2 linked regions of the Bradyrhizobium diazoefficiens genome follow. The protein of the gene in region 1 binds, or shares a complex with, the protein of each later gene. Links are inferred from orthologs where the notes say so. Each region holds a gene or a part of one and is shown on either strand. Other genes may lie near its edges.

Region 1 (9,660 bases):
AATTGCATGATCGCGCCAACTGTTCCCCGCTGCAAGAGGCTCTTAAGAGCCCTTGAACGGTCCTGACTCACCCGCTGAGTCGGTCACGACTCATGACACACGCAACGGTGGAACTTCTCAGCGGCAAACCGTCACGGGATCGTTAGCAGGAATCATAGTATCGCCGCTTTTCCGCCCACCGCCTGCCGCCCTGCATTGCCAAAAGAATTGTGTGCGTTGACCCGGTCCTTTCGGTTCCGGATTCCTCAGCCCCCAGCCCCCCGGGGTCGTTAGGATCGGGTCTGTACGCACGACAAGGAGGGCCAACGCGAGTTGGTCCTTTTTTGTTTGTGGCGGGATCTTTCTGTTTGTCGTCATTCCGGGGCGCGCGAAGTGCGAACCCGGAATCCATCGAACCCAATCCAAATCGCGAAATGGATTCCGGGCCCGCGCCAAGAGGCGCGTCCCTGAATGACGGAGACCAAATTTCCTGAGACGATCTTCGCCCGCTTCAGTGCAGCGACGTGTACGCCGCGCCGAGCATCGGGCCGGGCTTCTCGCGGCTGCCGTCCTGGACGTAGACCACCGCGCCATCGACGCCATCGCGCGTGAGGTTCTCGATCGGCACCGTCCAGCTTTCCGGACGTCCGTTCCAGTCGCCGACCTTGAGCAAATTGCGCACGACGTTGTGGTAGGTGATCTGCTGCCCGCGATTCTCGCCGCGGCTGATCTCGATCGGCACCGATTTCGCGATCGAGCAGATCCAAACCTCGCCATGCGAGACCGCCGGCTCCTTGCTCGCGGCCACCGACACGTTGATCTGCTTGCCTGCGAGCGACATCGTCACCGGCACGCTCATCACGCCCGTGCCCTTGTCGGTTTTACCGATCGCACTTTCGATGCCGGCGCGATCACTGCCAATGACATGCGCAGAACCGTTGACGACGACCTGCGGCGTATAGACCTCGCGATCGCCGCGCATGCGTGAATAAGCGCGCTGCCGCGCCGAGAAGCGGGAATCCGCCAGCGTGTCCTTCCAGCCGAGATAATCCCAATAGTCGATCGGCATGCTCAGCGCGATGACCGAAGGATCGTTGGCGAGATCGCCGATAATCTTGTCGGCCGGCGGGCAGGACGAGCAGCCCTGGGAGGTGAAGAGTTCGACCACGGCGCGGGGATCGGCCTCGGCCGGACGGATGACGGCGACGATCGCACAAATGCCGAGTGCTCCCGACCAGAGTGCCCCGGACCAGCGCGAAACGAGATTAGAAGCCATCATTCCAGTCATATCGAACGTCACACTAGGTCATTCGTTGAGGGGGATCTTATCGCCTGATGGTCACCGTAGTCTTGCGGGCGCAGCACATTCAACCGTCCGAGCAAACGCCAAAGCAACATCCAAGGCGCGCTTCTGCCGGACGGGCCCATCCAAAGCGTGTCGTAACGCAGAAAGGCGGCCTTGTGATAGGCCGCCTTTGTTTAACCTTCTACTCACGTCGCAGTGAGCCACCGTTCACAAATTCGCGCTTAGGCCGCGAGCTTGCGCAGCACATAGTGCAGAATGCCGCCGTTGCGGTAGTAATCGAGCTCGTCCAGCGTATCGATGCGGCAAAGCAGCGAAACGCGCTGCAACGAACCGTCGCCGGAGACGATTTCCGCGGTCAGCTTCTGGCGGGGCTTCAGATCACCGACGAGGCCACGCAGCGTGACCTTCTCGTCGCCCTTCAGACCGAGCGACGACCAGGAGGTGCCGTCCTCGAAGGTCAGCGGCAGCACGCCCATGCCGACCAGGTTGGAGCGGTGGATGCGTTCGAAGCTCTGGCAGATCACGGCGCGCACGCCGAGCAGGCGGGTGCCCTTCGCAGCCCAGTCGCGCGAGGAGCCGTTGCCGTATTCGGCGCCGGCGAACACCACCAGCGGTACCTGCTCCTGCTGGTACTTCATCGCGGCGTCGTAGATCGACATCTGCTCGCCGTCGGGCCAGTGCTTGGTGAGACCACCTTCAGGGATATTTCCATCCGCGCCCTTGAGCATGAAGTTCTTGATGCGGATGTTGGCGAAGGTGCCGCGCATCATCACTTCATGGTTGCCGCGACGCGTGCCGTACTGGTTGAAGTCGGCAGGACGCACCTGGTGCTCGCTGAGATATTTGCCAGCGGGCGAGGTGAGCTTGATCGACCCGGCCGGGGAGATGTGGTCGGTGGTGATCTTGTCGCCGAACATGGCGAGGATGCGCGCCTCGACGATGTCGGTGACCGGCTCCGGCTCCTTCTTCATGCCGTCGAAATAGGGCGGGTTCTGCACATAGGTCGAGCTCATGTTCCAGCGATAGGTCTCGCTCTCGACCGTCTTGATCTTGCGCCAGTTGGTGTCGCCCTTGAACACGTCGGCATACTTCTTCTTGAAGATCGCCGCGGTCACGAACTTCTTCATGAAGGCGTTGATTTCCTTCGTCGTCGGCCAGATGTCCTTCAGGTACACCGGCTTGCCATCCTTGCCTTCGCCGAGCGGCTCGACGGCGAGGTTCTTGGTCACGCTGCCGGCGAGCGCATGCGCGACGACCAGCGGCGGCGAAGCGAGATAGTTCGCCTGCACGTCCGGGGATACGCGGCCTTCGAAGTTGCGGTTACCGGACAGCACGGCCGCGGCGACGATGCCGTTGTCGTTGATCGACTTCGAGATCTCTTCCGGCAGCGGACCGGAATTGCCGATGCAGGTGGTGCAGCCGAAGCCGACCAGGTTGAAGCCGACCTTGTCGAGATCGGCCTGGAGACCGGAATCGGCGAGATAGCCCGCAACCACCTGGCTGCCCGGCGCGAGCGAGGTCTTCACCCACGGTTTTGCCTTCAGGCCCTTCGCAGCAGCGTTACGGGCAAGGAGCCCGGCGCCGATCAGAACGCTCGGGTTCGAGGTGTTGGTGCAGGAGGTGATGGCGGCGATGACGACGTCGCCATGACCGATCTCGAAGTTCTTGCCTTCGACGGCAAAACGCTTCGTCGGCGCCTCGGTCTTCTTGTACTCGGTGCCGAGCGCAAGCGAGAAGCCTTCGGCGACCGACGGCAGCGCGATACGGCCTTCGGGACGCTTCGGACCGGCCATCGACGGCACGACGTCGGCGAGGTCGAGCGTCAGCGTTTCCGTGAACACGGGATCAGCCGATTTGGCCGTGCGGAACAGGCCCTGCGCCTTGGCATAGGCCGCCACCAGCGCGACGCGGTGGGCCTTGCGGCCTGACGTCTTCAGATAGTCGATAGTGGCCGCATCGACTGGAAAGAAGCCGCAGGTCGCGCCGTATTCGGGCGCCATGTTGCCGATGGTCGCCTTGTCCGCGACCGAGAGATTGTCGAGGCCGGGGCCGAAGAACTCGACGAACTTGCCGACCACGCCGAGCTTGCGCAGCATCTGCGTCACGGTCAGCACGAGGTCGGTGGCGGTGACGCCTTCCTTGAGCTGGCCCTTCAGCTTGAAGCCGACGACGGTGGGCAGCAGCATGGACAGCGGCTGGCCGAGCATGCAGGCTTCCGCCTCGATGCCGCCGACTCCCCAGCCGAGCACGGCCAGACCGTTGACCATGGTGGTGTGGGAATCGGTGCCGACGAGCGAGTCGGGATAGGCGACCTCGAAGGTGCCGGTCTTCTTGCCGACCGTCATCTTCTCCTTCTTGGTCCAGACCGTCTGGGAGAGATATTCGAGATTGACCTGATGGCAGATGCCGGTGCCGGGCGGCACGACGGAGAAATTCGAGAACGCCTTCTGGCCCCACTTCAGGAACTCGTAGCGCTCCTGGTTCTGCTTGTACTCTTCGGTGACGTTCTTGCCGAAGGCCTTGTTGTCACCGAAGAAGTTCACGATCACGGAGTGGTCGATGACGAGATCGACGGGGACCAGCGGGTTGATCTTCTCGGCATCGCCGCCGAGCTTCTGCATGGCGTTGCGCATCGCGGCGAGATCGACCACGGCCGGCACGCCGGTAAAATCCTGCATCAGCACGCGCGCCGGGCGGAACGCGATCTCATGTTCCAGCGACCTCTTGCGCAGCCATTTCGACACTGCGACGATGTCTTCCTTCTTGACCGTGCGGCCGTCCTCGTTGCGGAGAAGGTTCTCGAGCAGGACCTTCATCGAATAGGGAAGTTTCGAAATTCCCTTCAGACCATTCTTCTCGGCCGTGGGCAGGCTGTAATAGACATAGGTCTTGGCGCCGACCTTGAGGGTCTTTTTGCATTTGAAGCTGTCGAGCGAGGTCATGTAGGAAATCCCAATTGTTAGTTATACCCGGCAAGGGGTATTTTAACACCGTCAGCGTAGCAGGCTGGGTCGCTTGCAGGGGCAGGTTGAGTTGCTGCATCAAGTAGTTCCGGGCTTATAGAAGCTTTCTAACCGCGCCGCCACAGCCACAATCGAACCCAGCAAGTCGCGAGCCAAAAATTCTGATGCGCTACCCCAAGAATTCCTGAGGCCCGGCTTTGAACGGGTTGGACCGAGGTCAGATGCAGCTGTGCGGACGCGGGGTGATTTGCGTGCGGGGCGGCCGCGAGGTGTTTTCCGGGCTCGATTTCGAGGCAGCCTCCGGCGAAGCCGTGGCGGTCGTGGGGCGCAACGGATCGGGCAAGACCTCGCTGCTGCGGCTGGTCGCAGGTCTGCTCATTCCGGCTGGCGGCACAATCGCGCTCGACGGGGGCGATGCCGAGCTGACGCTGCCCGAGCAATGCCACTATCTCGGCCACCGCGATGCGCTGAAACCGGCGCTGAGCGTGGCGGAAAACCTGTCATTCTGGGCCAATTTTCTGGGCGGAGAGCGTTTTGACGCGGTGGCAAGCCTCGCGGCCGTCGGCCTCGACCACGCCACCGATCTTCCCGCGGCCTTCCTGTCCGCCGGCCAGCGCCGCCGGCTGTCGCTGGCCCGGCTGCTGACGGTTCGCCGCCCGGTCTGGCTGCTGGACGAGCCAACCAATGCGCTGGATGTGGCCGGTCAGGACATGTTCGGCGCGCTGATGCGCGACCATCTGGCGCGCGGCGGCCTGATCATGGCCGCCACCCACATGCCGCTCGGGATCGAATCGCGAGAGCTGCGGATCGGGGGGACAGCATGAAGTGGATGGACCCTCAGTTTTCCAATCGGCCGGGCGCCGCCTTCGCGCCTGTCGGAGCCGCCCCATGACCGCCTGGTCCGCCCTCATCCGCCGGGACATCCGGATCGCGCTCCGCGTCGGCGGCGGGGCGCTGATCGGGGTGCTGTTTTTTCTGACCGTGGTGGTGCTGATGCCGTTCGCGGTGGGACCGGACCTGGCGCAGCTCGCGCGATTGGGGCCGGCGATCCTGTGGCTCGGCGCGCTGCTGGCCAGCCTGCTGACGCTGGACCGGCTGTTCATGGCCGATCATGAGGACGGCTCGCTCGACCTGATCACGATGAGCCGGACGCCGCTGGAACTGGCCTGCGCCGCCAAGGCGCTGGCGCATTGGCTGGCCGCGGGCCTGCCGCTGATCGTCGCAACCCCCGTGCTCGGCCTGCTGCTCAACCTCGACATGGTCGCCACGGCTGCGGTGGCGCTGACGCTGCTCGCCGGCACCCCCGCCCTGACCTTCACCGGCATGATCGGCGCCGCGCTGGCGGTGACCCTTCACCGGGGCGGACTGCTGATGGCGGTGCTGGTGCTGCCGTTGTCGATCCCCGTGCTGATTTTCGGGGTTGCGGCCTCGCAGGCCGCGATCACGGAGCCGTCGTCATTCGGCGCGCCGTTCTCGATCCTTTGCGCGCTGTCGCTGGTCAGCATGGTGATCGGCCCGTTCGCGGCGGCGGCGAGCCTGAAACATGGACTGGACTGAAATGGGCCGGCTGCCTTGACCCCGATCAACTTTCGCTGCGCGCTTTCATGCTGATTGCGTGAGCGCTGAGCTGTGATTATCAGGATACCATGACGCTGATCGACCTCGCCAACCCCACAAGGTTCCTTGCGTTGAGCGCGCGGGTGCTGCCGTGGCTTGCGGCTGCGACCGTCATCCTGCTCACGATCGGCCTCTATCAATCCGCGTACGCGCCCGACGATTATCAGCAGGGCGCGACGGTGAAGATCATGTTCATCCACGTGCCCAATGCCTGGCTGTCGATGTTCGTCTGGGGCGTGATGAGCATCGCCTCGCTCGGCACGCTGGTGTGGCGGCATCCGCTCGCCGACGTCGCCGCCAAGGCGGCCGCACCGATCGGCGCAGCCTTCACCTTCCTGGCGCTGCTCACGGGCTCGCTGTGGGGCCGGCCGATGTGGGGCACCTATTGGGAATGGGACGCGCGCCTGACCTCGGTGCTGATCCTTTTCCTGATGTATCTCGGCCTGATGGCGCTGTGGCGCGCGGTCGAGGATCCCTCGCGCGCGGCGCGCGCCGCCGCGGTGCTGACGCTGGTCGGCGCGATCAATCTGCCGATCATCAAATTCTCCGTCGATTGGTGGAACACGCTGCACCAACCGGCCTCGGTGATGCGCATGGGCGGATCGACGCTCGATAAGGCGTTCCTGATTCCGCTGCTGGTGATGGCGGTCGCATTCACGCTGCTGTTCGTCACGCTGCACATCGCGGCGATGCGCAACGAGATTTTGCGCCGGCGCGTGCGCTCGCTGCAAATGATGCAGGCGAGCCGCGTCGCGTTTTCGAGCGAAGTGGGTACCGGTTCGCGTCAAGAAAACGCGTCAAAAGGAACCGCATGATCATGTCGCTCGGTCCTTATGCATCCTTCATCGTGACATCTTACGTTGCAGTAGCCATCGTGGTCGCGCTCCTGATCGGCTGGGTGATCGTCGATTATCGCAACCAGACGGAGCGTTTGCGCGAGCTCGAGCGCAGCGGCGTCACCCGCCGCTCGGGCCGCAGTGCCGTGGACACACCATGAGCGATCAATCGACCTCCGCGACCCCGCAGCGCCGCACCTTCCTGATGGTACTGCCGCTGCTCGCCTTCATCGGACTGGCCGTGCTGTTCTGGTTCCGGCTCGGTAGCGGCGATCCCTCGCGGATTCCCTCCGCGCTGATCGGCCGGCCCGCGCCGCAAACCACGCTGCCGCCGCTCGAAGGATTGCAGGCCGACAGCGCACAAATCCCGGGCCTCGACCCGGCTGCCTTCAAGGGCAAGGTCAGCCTCGTCAACGTCTGGGCCTCCTGGTGCGTGCCGTGTCACGACGAGGCGCCGCTGCTGACGGAGCTCGCCAAGGACAAGCGTTTCCAGCTCGTCGGCATCAATTACAAGGATGCGCCCGACAACGCCCGCCGCTTCCTGGGGCGCTACGGCAACCCGTTCGGTCGCGTCGGCCTGGATGCCAACGGCCGCGCCTCGATCGAGTGGGGTGTCTATGGCGTGCCGGAGACGTTTGTCGTCGACCGCGAAGGCACCATCGTCTACAAGCTGGTCGGCCCGATCACGCCAGATAATTACCGGAGCGTGCTGCTGCCGGAGATGGAGAAGGCGTTGAAGTGATCCTCGTCATTGCGAGGAGCCCTTGCGACGAAGCAATCCAGAATCCGTCCGCTGAGACAGCTTGGATTGCTTCGCTTCGCTCGCAATGACGAACTGAGAAAAATCAGCCCTTCCGCACGTCCCCCGCCTCGGCCTCGCTGGTCTCCAGCGACACCGGCTCGACACCATAGCGCTTGGTCAGCGGCATCTGGGCGATGGCGAAGATCATGGTCAGCGGCGTCACGCCGAACACCTTGAAGTTCACCCAGAAATCCGTGCTCTGGGTGCGCCAGACGATCTCGTTCAGCACCGCCATGCCAGCGAAGAACAGCGCCCAGCGCAGCGTCAGGATGCGCCAGCCCTGCGGGGTCAGATTGAACATCTGGTCGAACATGACGGCGATGAAGGAGCGGCCGAACAACAGGCCGCCGCCGAGAATCGCGGCGAACAGGCCGTAGATGATGGTCGGCTTGACCTTGATGAAGGTCTCGTCGTGCAGAACCAGGGTCAGCGTGCCGAACACCAGCACGATGACGCCGGTCACGATCGCCATGATCGGGATGTGGCGCGTCACCACATAGGAGGCGATCATCGCCGCCACGATCGCGACCATGAAGGCGCCGGTCGCGGCGAACAGATTGAACTTCGCATTCACGAAGAAGAACACGAGCAGTGGACCGAGTTCGGTTGCAAGCTTGAACAGCGGGTGCGGCTGGGTCTTGTCCATACTCAACTTTCGATTCCGGCAATCGCGCGGGCGAAGTCGCGCGCGGTGAAGGGCGCGAGATCGTCGACGCCTTCGCCGACGCCGATGAAATGCACCGGCAGTTTGAATTTCTCCGCGAGCGCCACCAGGATGCCGCCGCGGGCGGTGCCGTCGAGCTTGGTCATCACGAGGCCGGTGACCCCTGCGGTGCGATGAAAGGCCTCGACCTGCGACAGGGCGTTCTGGCCGACGGTGGCGTCGAGCACGAGTAACACCGCGTGCGGCGCCGAAACGTCCACCTTTCGGATCACGCGCACGACCTTCTCGAGCTCGTTCATCAGCTCGGCCTTGTTCTGCAGCCGGCCGGCGGTGTCGATCAGGAGCACGTCGATGGCCTGCTCTTTCGCCGCCGTCAGCGCGTTGAAAGCAAGGCTCGCCGAGTCGGACCCCTGCGTGCCGGCGATCACCGGCGTCTTCGTGCGCTCGCCCCAGACCTTGAGCTGCTCGATGGCCGCTGCGCGAAACGTGTCGCCGGCCGCCAGCATCACCTTGCGGCCTTCTGAGGCGAATTTTTGCGAGAGCTTGCCGATGGTGGTGGTCTTGCCGGAGCCGTTGACCCCGACCACGAGGATGACGAACGGCTTATGAGCGGCGTCGATCTCGAGCGGCTTCGCGACCGGCGCCAGCACCTTCTCGACCTCGGTCGCGACCACGTGCTTGACCTCGTCAGCCGAGATCGCCTTGTCATAGCGTCCCGTGCCGACGGCGTCGGCGATCCGCACCGCGACCGAGGTACCGAGATCGGCACGCAGCAGCACATCCTCGATGTCGTCGAGCATGGCGCGGTCGAGCTTGCGCTTGGTGACGAGGTCGGCGACCGCAGTCCCGAGCGAGGACGAGGTACGCTTCAGCCCGTTGGACAGCCGGCGCCACCAGCTCAGCTTGGGGGTCTCGGAGGTGGTATCGTTCATGATGGCGGTGTGTTAGCCGTTCCGGCCCGTAAACGAAAGTCTTGAACGAAAGTCTTGCAATTGCTCGATGTTCCCGAATTGACCGCCGAGGAGATCCAGTCGCGCGTGCTTCATCGCGACGGGCTGATGCTGATCATCGACAAGCCGTGCGGCCTGCCGGTGCATCGCGGCCCCAAGGGAGGCGCCAATCTGGAAACCTCGTTCGACGCGCTCTGCTTCGGCCTGCCGCGGCCGCCGGTGCTGGCCCACCGGCTGGACAAGGACACCTCCGGCTGCCTCGTGCTCGGCCGCCATCGGAAAGCCACCGCCTCGCTCGGCCTCCTCTTCAAGCATGGCAAGATCGGCAAGACCTACTGGACCGTGGTCGAGGGCGGCCCGGCCGAGGACGAAGGCACCATCGACATGCCGCTCGGCCGGCTCAACGCCGAACGCGGCTGGTGGCAGAAGCCCGACCCGGAGGGGCAAAAGGCGATCACCAACTGGAAGGTGATGGGCCGGGGCGACGGGCTGACCTGGCTGGCCATGGAACCGGTGACCGGCCGGACCCATCAATTGCGGGTG
Region 2 (9,649 bases), on another replicon or contig:
GTGGCGTGGCGGGCGCAGTCGCGCCAGTGCCGAACACATCGTATATGACCAAAAAGTAACGCGACCGGTTCCCCACGTTCATACTCAGTTCACGCCGGAATTGCTCATCTCTGCCAATCGATTGTGCAGCCTATTTCTGGAGAGAAGCGTGCGCCTGCTCGTTGTTGAGGACGACCCCGATCTCAATCGTCAGCTCACCAAGGCGCTGACGGACGCCGGATATGTCGTCGACCGCGCCTTCGACGGGGAAGAGGGACTTTATCTCGGCGACAACGAGCCCTACGACGCCGTGGTGCTCGACATCGGCCTGCCCAAGAAGGACGGCATCTCGGTGCTGGAGGCCTGGCGCCGCAATGGCCGCACCATGCCGGTCCTGATCCTCACCGCGCGCGACCGCTGGAGCGACAAGGTCCAGGGCTTCGATGCCGGCGCCGACGACTACGTCGCAAAGCCGTTCCATCTGGAGGAGGTGCTGGCGCGTATCCGCGCCCTGCTGCGCCGCTCGACCGGCCATGCCCAGAGCGAATTGAGCTGCGGCCCGGTCACGCTCGACACCCGCACCGGGCGGGTCAGCGTCTCCGGCAATCCCGTCAAGATGACCTCGCACGAATATCGGCTTCTGGCCTACCTGATGCACCATTCGGGGCGGGTCGTATCGCGTACGGAGCTGGTTGAGCATCTCTACGACCAGGATTTCGACCGCGACTCGAACACCATCGAGGTCTTCGTCGGCCGCATCCGCAAGAAGCTCGACGTCGACATCATCCAGACCGTCCGCGGCCTCGGCTATCTCCTGACCCCACCGGCCCCCGGCGCCTGAGGGGTCTTTCCAAGGATATTGCGAAGCATCTTGGCTTGACGGGCGGCCCGACACGAGCCTTGGTCCGGTCATGACCGCCGACGCCATGCCACCACCTCGTGCCTCCGGGATCATTCCGATGCCCGCCAGCTCGCTTGCGAACCGCCTGTTCCTGTCGGCGACCGCCTGGCTCGTGGTGATCCTGGCCATCACCGGCGTGGTGCTGTCCTCGGTCTATAAGAACGCCACCGAGCGCGCCTTCGACCGCCGGCTCAACCTCTATCTCCGCACCCTGATCGCCGAGGTCGCGACCCCCGACGAGCCGCCGGATCGCCAGTTCCAGTCGCTCGGCGAGCCCCTGTTCGAGCTGCCACTGTCCGGCTGGTACTGGCAGATCACGCGCACCGACACCGCGAAGCCGGAGGTACGTTCGTCGCGCTCGCTCTGGGACCAGAAGCTGCCGAAGCTGGAGGACCAGGGCACCGAGCTCACCGCCGCCGGCATTCGCCTCGCTTATGTCGACGGGCCGGAAGGGCAGAATTTGCGCATGGTCGAGCGTCCCGTCGATCTCGGCGCCGACGGCAAATATCTGGTCAGCGTCGCCGGCGACGACACCGAGATCTTCGACGAGACGCGGAGCTTCGACTACTATCTCGGCGGCACCTTCACAGCGCTCGGCATCGTGCTGCTGCTGACCACCGTGTTCCAGGTCCGTTTCGGCCTTGCGCCGCTCAAGCGCATCTCGGAATCCATCGCCGACATCCGCTCCGGGCGGGCGGAGCGGCTCGAGGGCGAATTCCCGGTCGAGATTGCGCCGCTCGCGCGCGAGACCAACGCGCTGATCGACGCTAATCGCGAGATCGTCGAACGGGCCCGCACCCATGTCGGCAATCTCGCGCATGCGATCAAGACGCCGCTCTCGGTGATCGTCAACGAAGCCGGCTCGCACGCCGCTGATCCGTTCGCGGCCAAGGTGATGGAGCAGGCGGCCGTGATGCGCGACCAACTCACCCATCATCTGGAGCGCGCCCGCATCGCGGCGAGGATCTCGGTCGTCGGCACCGTGACGGAGGTTGCGCCCGCCATCGAAGCGTTGCGGCGGACCATGGAGAAGATCCACCGCGACCGCGGTATCGCCGTCGAGGCCAAGGCCGATCCGGCGGCAAAATTCCGGGGCGAGCGGCAGGATTTGGAGGAGATGGTCGGCAACCTCGTCGACAATGCCTGCAAATGGGCGGCCTCGCGCGTCTTCATCGAGGTCCTGGTCGATGCACCGCCGCAGGCGGGGGCAGGCCCCAGACTGCGGCTCATCGTCGATGACGACGGACGCGGCCTCTCCGAGGCCGAGCGCGCCCAGGTCTCCCGGCGCGGTCAGCGACTCGACGAATCCAAGCCGGGCTCGGGGCTGGGGCTATCCATCGTGACCGATCTCGCCGCCCTCTATGGCGGCAGCCTCTCGCTCGGCAGTGCGCCGATCGGGGGCCTGCGGGCCGAGCTGGTGCTGCCCGGAATATAATCCTCTGATCCTGCACACTTATTTTTGGCTTCGGGGCGAAACCCGAGGTATTCGGAGCGACTTCCTCAACCGCTTCTTAAGGCGCACCCACCTATGATCGCGCCGGACGCATCCCACGTCCGACATTTTACCGTGCATTACCCGGGCGCATGAGCCAGACATCGATCGAGCGGCTGAGGGAATATCTCGCGCAGCTCCCGCCACAGGCGCAGGCGCTGCTGATGCGGGAGTTCGAGCGCGCGCTCGAGCGTGGCCAGGATACGGCCGTCGCGACCCTCGTGCTCGAGCAGTTGCGCAAGATCGTGCGCAAGACCGATGCTGAAGAGGCCGTGCCGCCGCGGACCGACGATCTGTCGCGGCTGCTGTTCCAGGTGCTGGAACCGTTCCTGGTGGAAGCCGGTGCCCCGATCCGGGTCGGCCAGATCCGCCGCTCCTCGCTGCATCCGATCTGGCAATGGCTCGGACGCGACGGTGCGCCGGACAAGGTGGCTGAATTCGAGGCGGCGCTGGCGCGCATGCCGGCTTCAGACAGTGCGGGGCAGGTCGAGGCGCTGGCGCTAAAGCTTCAGGCGGTAGCCGCAGACGCCATCTTCGAGCTGACGGGGCCCGGCGGCGGCGACAAGTCGCGTGCGCTCGCCCGCGTTGGCCCGCCCAACGTGATCGAGGATCTCTATTCGATCGGCGCCGTGCTCGGGGTTCGCGAGGCGCTCGGCACGCTCAATGAAAAGCTGCCGCGCTTCCTGCGCGCCTTCGGCGACCCCCAGATCGCCTCGGTGAACGCTGCGCTCAACATTCCCGTGCTCCAGACCCCGCAGATGCTGCCCTTTGCGCTGTCGGTGGTGGTCCAGCGCATGACCGCGCCGTGGCAGATCATTCGCCTCGCCATCAAGATCGCCGCGTCCGACGACGAGATCCGCGTCGCGGCAACGCCTTATGGCGCCGCCGTCACGATGGCCCTGCACGATCTGGCCCGCGTTGCCGCCAATTTGCGCATGGACATCAAGCGCGGGCATTTCGAGACCGTCGCCGACAATCTCAAGGCGCTGCACGACGGCGTCCGCGGCCTGCGCACCGAGCTCGACCTGCGCAACGATTCCCCCTGGGGCAAGCAGCTGACCTCGATCCGGGCCGACATCTCCAATGCGCTGCAATCGGAGATCGACAGCGTTCCCGGCCGCGTCCGCCGCATCCTGCGCCAGCGCGCCGAGAAGGACATTCCGCCCGGAGCGCGGATCGACAGCACCGAGGTCGAGGAGACCGTCGCGCTGGTCGACTTCGTCGCGACCTGCCGCAACTACGCGAGCGAGCTTGCGATCAACGAGGTGACGCTGCGCACCTATTCCGACCTCCAGCAATATGTGGAGCGGTCGACCGAGCAGCTGGTGCAGTCGCTGCGCGCCGCCGATCACAAGGTCCGTACCTACCGGCAGCAGCAGGTGCAGGCTGCGATCCGCTTCTGCCAGGTGCTGTTTGGCGATGATTACGCCTCGCTGATGAGCCGCGCCGCGGAGAACGCGGCGACGGGCGAGCGCAAATCGACGCGCGCGAGCTGATCCAAGCGCATCTTTGTGTGATCACAATTTGTAGTTGACGATGCCGGTCGTGGGCCCTACGGTCCCGTGCAAGCTTTTGGAATTTCTATCTGTGGGCGCATGAAACCCGTTATCAGCTCCATCGAAATCGAAAACCGCGTCATTGTTGCCAAATATCAAAGGTTGATGGTCGGCGCGAAGGTGGTGCTCGTCGAGAAGGCAAGCGGCCGGCAACTGCCTGAGACGGTCACCAGGGTTGCATCGCCTGTTCCCGTCGGCGCATTGCGCATCAGATTGCCCGATGCAATCGAGCCGGGAACATACTTCCTGAGGGCCTTCAACGGGCACGGTGAGAACGCCGCTCAAAGCGCGGAGTTCGAGATCGGCTAAGCCGTTGGATTTTCACCATTTCGAGACTGGGTGCGCTCGCGCCAAATTGACAATTGTCAATTGCCGCATCGTCCGGCCGTGGTGTAAAGCCACCTGTGGGCGCGGCTCACGCGCTGCCGGAAGCTTGCCAGATGACGCTATGGTTCGTGTTCGCGCTGATGACGGTCGCGGCGATTTTCGCCGTGCTCTGGCCGCTCGGCCGTGGCGGGCGCCCGGACAATCAAGGCAGCGAAGTCGCGGTCTACAAGGACCAACTGGCCGAGATCGAGCGTGACCTTGCCGCGGGGCTGATTGCGCCCCCGGAAGCCGAAGCCGCGCGCGTCGAGATCAGCCGCAGGCTGCTCGCCGCAGCCGGCAGCGAGTCCGCGCTCGCGCCGACATCCAGTCTGAAATGGCGTCGCGCGGCCGCCGCGCTGGCGCTTGTCGGCCTGCCTTTGGTGGCGGTCGCGATCTATGTTCCACTCGGCTCGCCTGCGCTCCGCGATTTCCCGCTGGCGCAGCGGGAGCGCGGGTCCGGGTCGGGCATGGGGCAATCGCTCGAGAACCTCGTGGTGCAGGTCCAGCAACATCTGGACAAGAACCCGACCGACGGGCGCGGCTGGAATGTGCTCGCGCCGGTGCTGGAACGGCTCGGTCGTTTCGACGAGGCCGCGCGCGCCTATCGCAATTCGATCACCTATAACGGCGAGAGCGCGGAGCGGCGCTCCGATCTCGGCGAGGCGATCGCGGCCGCTGCCAGCGGCGTGGTGACGGCGGAAGCCAAGACCGAGTTCGAACGCGCGCATGCGCTCAATGCCGACGATCCCAAGGCGAACTATTTTCTCGGGCTCGCTGCCGAGCAGGACGGCCGCAACGGTGACGCGGCCAATATCTGGCGCGCGCTGCTGGCGAAAGCACCCGCGGATGCGCCGTGGCGGCCGCTGGTGCAGACCTCGCTCGCGCGGGTCGGCGGTGGCGGCGTGACGATGCCGGCCCTGTCCGACGAGACGATCGCAGCGTCCAAGGAGATGAACGACGGCGATCGCAACGCGATGATCCGCAGCATGGTCGAACGTCTCGCCACGCGCCTCAAGCAGAACGGCGACGATGTCGAGGGTTGGCTGCGTCTGGTGCGCGCCTATCTGGTGATGGGCGACCGCGACAAGGCGGTGGGCGCCTCGACCGACGCCCGTCAGGCGGTCGCCAAGGATTCCGAGCGGCTGCGCCAGCTTAACGAAGGCCTCAAGACTCTCGGGCTTGACGGATGACGGACATAGGACGAGACGAGCGGAGAATGGATACGCCATGACGCGCAAGCAGCGACGGATGACCATCATCGGCGGATCGCTCGCCGTGCTCGCGCTCGCGGCCGCGCTGGTGCTCAACGCCTTGCGCGATTCCATCGTGTTCTTCTCGACCCCGACCATGGTTGCCGAGAAGCACGTCCCGCCCGGCAAGCGCTTTCGCCTCGGCGGGCTGGTGCAGCCGGGCTCGCTCCAGCGCGGCGACAATCTCGCCGTGACGTTTGAAGTCGCCGACGGCGGCGCCAAGCTGCCTGTCGCCTACAAGGGCATCCTGCCCGATCTGTTCCGTGAAGGGCAGGGCATCGTCGCCGAAGGCGCGCTCGATGCCAAGGGCGTATTCAGGGCCGACACCGTGCTGGCCAAGCACGACGAGACCTACATGCCCAAGGACGTCGCCGATGCCCTGAAGAAGCAAGGGCATTGGAAGGACGATTACGGCGCCAAGGCTTCTGAAAACGCCAAGGCTTCTGAAAACGCCAAGGCTTCTGATGGCATCAAGCCGGCGGCGACGACGGCGCAGGGCAATTCGCAGGGAGCGGTGCGGTGATCGCGGAAGCCGGACATTACGCACTGGTGCTGGCGCTCGCGCTGGCGCTGATCCAATCGTCTGTGCCGCTGATCGGCGCACGCTTGCGCGATCCCGCGCTGATGAACGTGGCGCGCTCCACCGCGCTGGCACAGCTTCTATTCGTCGGCGCCTCGTTCCTTGCGCTTGTAACGCTGCACGTGAACTCGGATTTCTCCGTCGCCAATGTCTACGAGAATTCCCACTCCATGAAGCCGTTGATCTACAAGATCACCGGCGTGTGGGGAAACCATGAAGGCTCGATGCTGCTGTGGGTGTCGATCCTGGCGCTGTTCGGCGGGCTCGTTGCCGCCTTCGGCAACAATCTGCCGCTGTCGTTGCGTGCGCATGTGCTCGCAGTTCAGGCCTGGATTGCCAGCGCCTTCTACCTCTTCATCCTGATGACCTCGAATCCGTTCCTGCGCATCGTCAATCCGCCGATCGAGGGACGCGATCTCAATCCGGTGCTTCAGGACATCGGTCTCGCCGTGCATCCGCCGATGCTCTATCTCGGCTATGTCGGCTTCTCGATCTCGTTCTCCTTCGCGATCGCCGCGCTGCTCGAGGGGCGGATCGATGCCGCCTGGGCGCGCTGGGTGCGGCCGTGGACGCTGGTCGCCTGGATATTCCTGACGCTGGGCATCGCGATGGGCTCGTACTGGGCCTATTACGAGCTCGGCTGGGGCGGCTGGTGGTTCTGGGACCCGGTCGAGAACGCCTCGCTGATGCCGTGGCTCGCCGGCACGGCGCTGCTGCATTCGGCGCTGGTGATGGAGAAGCGCAACGCGCTGAAGGTCTGGACCATCCTTCTTTCGATCCTGACCTTCTCGCTGTCGCTGCTCGGCACCTTCCTGGTGCGATCGGGCGTCATCACCTCCGTGCACGCCTTCGCCAACGATCCGACCCGCGGCGTGTTCATCCTCCTGATCCTCTGCCTGTTCATCGGTGGCAGCCTGTCGCTGTTCGCGGGCCGCGCGACGTCGTTGAAGCAAGGCGGTCTGTTTGCGCCAATCTCGCGCGAGGGCGCGCTGGTGCTGAACAATCTGCTGCTGACGGTGGCCTGCGCGGTCGTGCTGTTCGGAACGCTTTATCCGCTGGCGATGGAAGTGCTGGCCGACTTCAAGATGTCGGTCGGGGCACCGTTCTATAATCTCAGCTTCGTTCCGCTGTTCGTTCTGCTGCTGCTCGCCGTGCCGTTCGGGCCGATGCTGTCGTGGAAGCGCGGCGATCTGCTCGGTGTCACCCAGCGCCTGCTGACGGCGGGCGTCGCCGGCCTCGTCGTGATCGCCATCGTCTGGGCGTGGACGCGTGGCGGCAGTGCGCTGGCGCCGTTGGCGATCGGGCTTGGAGTTTTCGTCATCGCGGGGGCGATGACGGATCTGGCCGAAAGGACCGGCCTGTTTCGCCTGCCGTTCGCAACGACGCTGCATCGCGCCCGCGGCTTGCCGCGCTCGGCATGGGGCAGCGTGTTCGCGCATGCCGGTCTCGGCATCGCGCTGATCGGGATCGTCTGCGAGACCACCTGGAACAGCGAATATATCGCGACGATGAAGCCGAACGACGTTGCGCAGGTCGCCGGATATGATCTGAAGCTCGACGGCCTGCTGGAGCGCCAGGGGCCGAACTACCGCGAAATGATCGCGCAATTCAACGTCAGCCGCGATGGCAACGCTCTCAGTGTCATGACGCCGTCGAAGCGCAGCTTCACCACGCGCGGCTCCTCCACCACTGAGGCTGCGCTTTTGACCCGCGGTGCGAGCCAGCTCTACATCTCGCTCGGCGACGTCACCGCCGAAGGCGCCATCGCCGTGCGCATCTATCACAAGCCGCTGGTGCTGTTGATCTGGTGGGGACCGGTGCTGATGGCGTTCGGAGGCATGCTGTCGCTGTCCGACCGGCGCCTGCGGGTCGGTGCGCCGAAACCGGCGCGGGCCAAGCAGCGCCTGCAACCGGCGGAGTGATCCAATGCGCCGGATGATGGCCGCGATCGTTGCGCTCATGCTGTTGGCCGTGCCCGCGGTGCACGCCGTGCAGCCCGACGAGATCATGGCGGATCCCGTGAAGGAAGCCCGTGCGCGCGAATTGTCGCGCGAGCTGCGCTGCATGGTCTGCCAGAACCAGTCGATCGACGATTCCGACGCGCCGCTCGCGCGCGACCTGCGGCTCCTGGTGCGCGAGCGGATCGCGGCGGGCGACAGCAATTCACAGGTGCTCGATTTCCTGGTCGCGCGTTACGGCGAGTTCGTGCTGCTGAAGCCGCGCTTCGAACGCCAGACCTTGCTGTTGTGGCTGCTCGCGCCGCTTTTGCTCGCTGGGGGCGGCTTTGCGCTGTGGCGGCAAAACCGCCGCGCGCGGAGTGGTGCAGACCTGGCTGCGCCGCCGCTCACGCCGGACGAAGAGGCGCGGCTAGCGGCACTGATATCCGACGACGCCACCCCATCGCGCTAGCTTCGCAGGGCGCCGCTCGACGCTTTGAGGCGGTCGCTGGAACTCTATTAAGTTCCTGTAACACCGCGCCTTTTCGCCTGCGGTAAACGGCCGCATCGGCTCGCGCCCTTCATTACAAAAGTTTAACCCCCCAGCCAGCGCGCGGTAAGGCGGAAGTCCCCATCTTCAGGTCCGTAAGGTGCCGTCATCAGGCACCAAATGGATTTCAAGGCCCTGGAGACACCCTGCATGACCGACCGTCCCGATCTCACGAATCTTCCGTCCTACCGGCAGCCGCGCCGTTCCGTGTTTTCCGCCCGCAGAATCGCGCTGATGGCCTCGGTCGTCGCCGGTCTCGGCATTGCCGTCCACGGCTTCAGTCCGTCGACGTCGCCCGCCGACCTGTTCTCGAGCCCGGCGCATGCCCAGGTCAACAACGAGGTCCGCAAGGTCGAGCGCCCGATCGGTTTCGCCGACATCGTCGAGCGGGTGAAGCCCTCGGTGATCTCGGTGAAGGTCAACATCAAGGAGAAGGTTGCGAGCAACGACGACGGCGATGATTCCGCCTCGCCGTTCCAGCCGGGTTCGCCGATGGAGCGCTTCTTCCGCCGCTTCGGCGGTCCGGATGGATTCCCGGGCCTGAAGGGCGGTCGTGGCCGCATCGTGCAGGGCCAGGGCTCCGGCTTCTTCATCTCGGCCGACGGCTATGCCGTGACCAACAACCACGTGGTCGACGGTGCCGACAAGGTCGAGGTCACGACCGACGAAGGCAAGACCTACAGTGCCAAGGTGATCGGCACCGACCAGCGCACCGATCTCGCTCTAATCAAGGTCGAGGGCGGCTCCAACTTCCCGTTCGCCAAGCTTGCCGACGGCAAGCCGCGGATCGGCGACTGGGTGCTCGCGGTCGGCAACCCCTTCGGTCTCGGCGGCACCGTGACCGCCGGCATCGTCTCGGCCAGCGGCCGCGACATCGGCAACGGCCCGTATGACGATTTCATCCAGATCGACGCGCCCGTGAACAAGGGCAATTCCGGCGGTCCGGCCTTCAATACCGACGGCGAGGTGATGGGCGTCAACACCGCGATCTATTCGCCCTCCGGCGGCAGCGTCGGCATCGCGTTCTCGATCCCCGCC

Evidence for each region.
Region 2: the proteins of ccmB (region 1) and ccmE are in contact, whole or in part, in a solved structure (PDB 8CE8), measured with the Escherichia coli proteins. The link is inferred for Bradyrhizobium diazoefficiens from one-to-one orthologs.

The regions. Positions count from the first base shown.
Region 1 is NZ_JAENXS010000001.1:2,393,306-2,402,965, reverse strand. Bases 4,120-6,970 are described here. They hold ccmB (heme exporter protein CcmB), read left to right. Parts: upstream 4,120-5,136; coding sequence 5,137-5,805; downstream 5,806-6,970. Other genes in these bases: JJE66_RS11310 (DsbE family thiol:disulfide interchange protein), read left to right, coding at 6,859-6,970; ccmD (heme exporter protein CcmD), read left to right, coding at 6,677-6,862; JJE66_RS11320 (heme ABC transporter permease), read left to right, coding at 5,895-6,680; ccmA (heme ABC exporter ATP-binding protein CcmA), read left to right, coding at 4,470-5,072; acnA (aconitate hydratase AcnA), read right to left, coding at 4,120-4,227. Also shown: JJE66_RS11340 (thioredoxin family protein), read right to left, coding at 491-1,267; more of acnA, read right to left, coding at 1,507-4,119; more of JJE66_RS11310, read left to right, coding at 6,971-7,443; JJE66_RS11305 (septation protein A), read right to left, coding at 7,547-8,149; signal recognition particle-docking protein FtsY, read right to left, coding at 8,152-9,099; JJE66_RS11295 (RluA family pseudouridine synthase), read left to right, coding at 9,160-9,660. UniProt on the Escherichia coli protein: Required for the export of heme to the periplasm for the biogenesis of c-type cytochromes.
Region 2 is NZ_JAENXS010000002.1:1,580,820-1,590,468, reverse strand. What follows is about bases 4,455-7,294. They hold ccmE (cytochrome c maturation protein CcmE), read left to right. Parts: upstream 4,455-5,521; coding sequence 5,522-6,067; downstream 6,068-7,294. Other genes in these bases: JJE66_RS24425 (heme lyase CcmF/NrfE family subunit), read left to right, coding at 6,064-7,294; ccmI (c-type cytochrome biogenesis protein CcmI), read left to right, coding at 4,455-5,484. Also shown: JJE66_RS24455 (response regulator transcription factor), read left to right, coding at 149-820; JJE66_RS24450 (sensor histidine kinase), read left to right, coding at 939-2,315; JJE66_RS24445 (hypothetical protein), read left to right, coding at 2,465-3,868; JJE66_RS24440 (hypothetical protein), read left to right, coding at 3,968-4,237; more of ccmI, read left to right, coding at 4,369-4,454; more of JJE66_RS24425, read left to right, coding at 7,295-8,046; JJE66_RS24420 (cytochrome c-type biogenesis protein), read left to right, coding at 8,051-8,533; JJE66_RS24415 (Do family serine endopeptidase), read left to right, coding at 8,762-9,649. UniProt on the Escherichia coli protein: Heme chaperone required for the biogenesis of c-type cytochromes. Transiently binds heme delivered by CcmC and transfers the heme to apo-cytochromes in a process facilitated by CcmF and CcmH.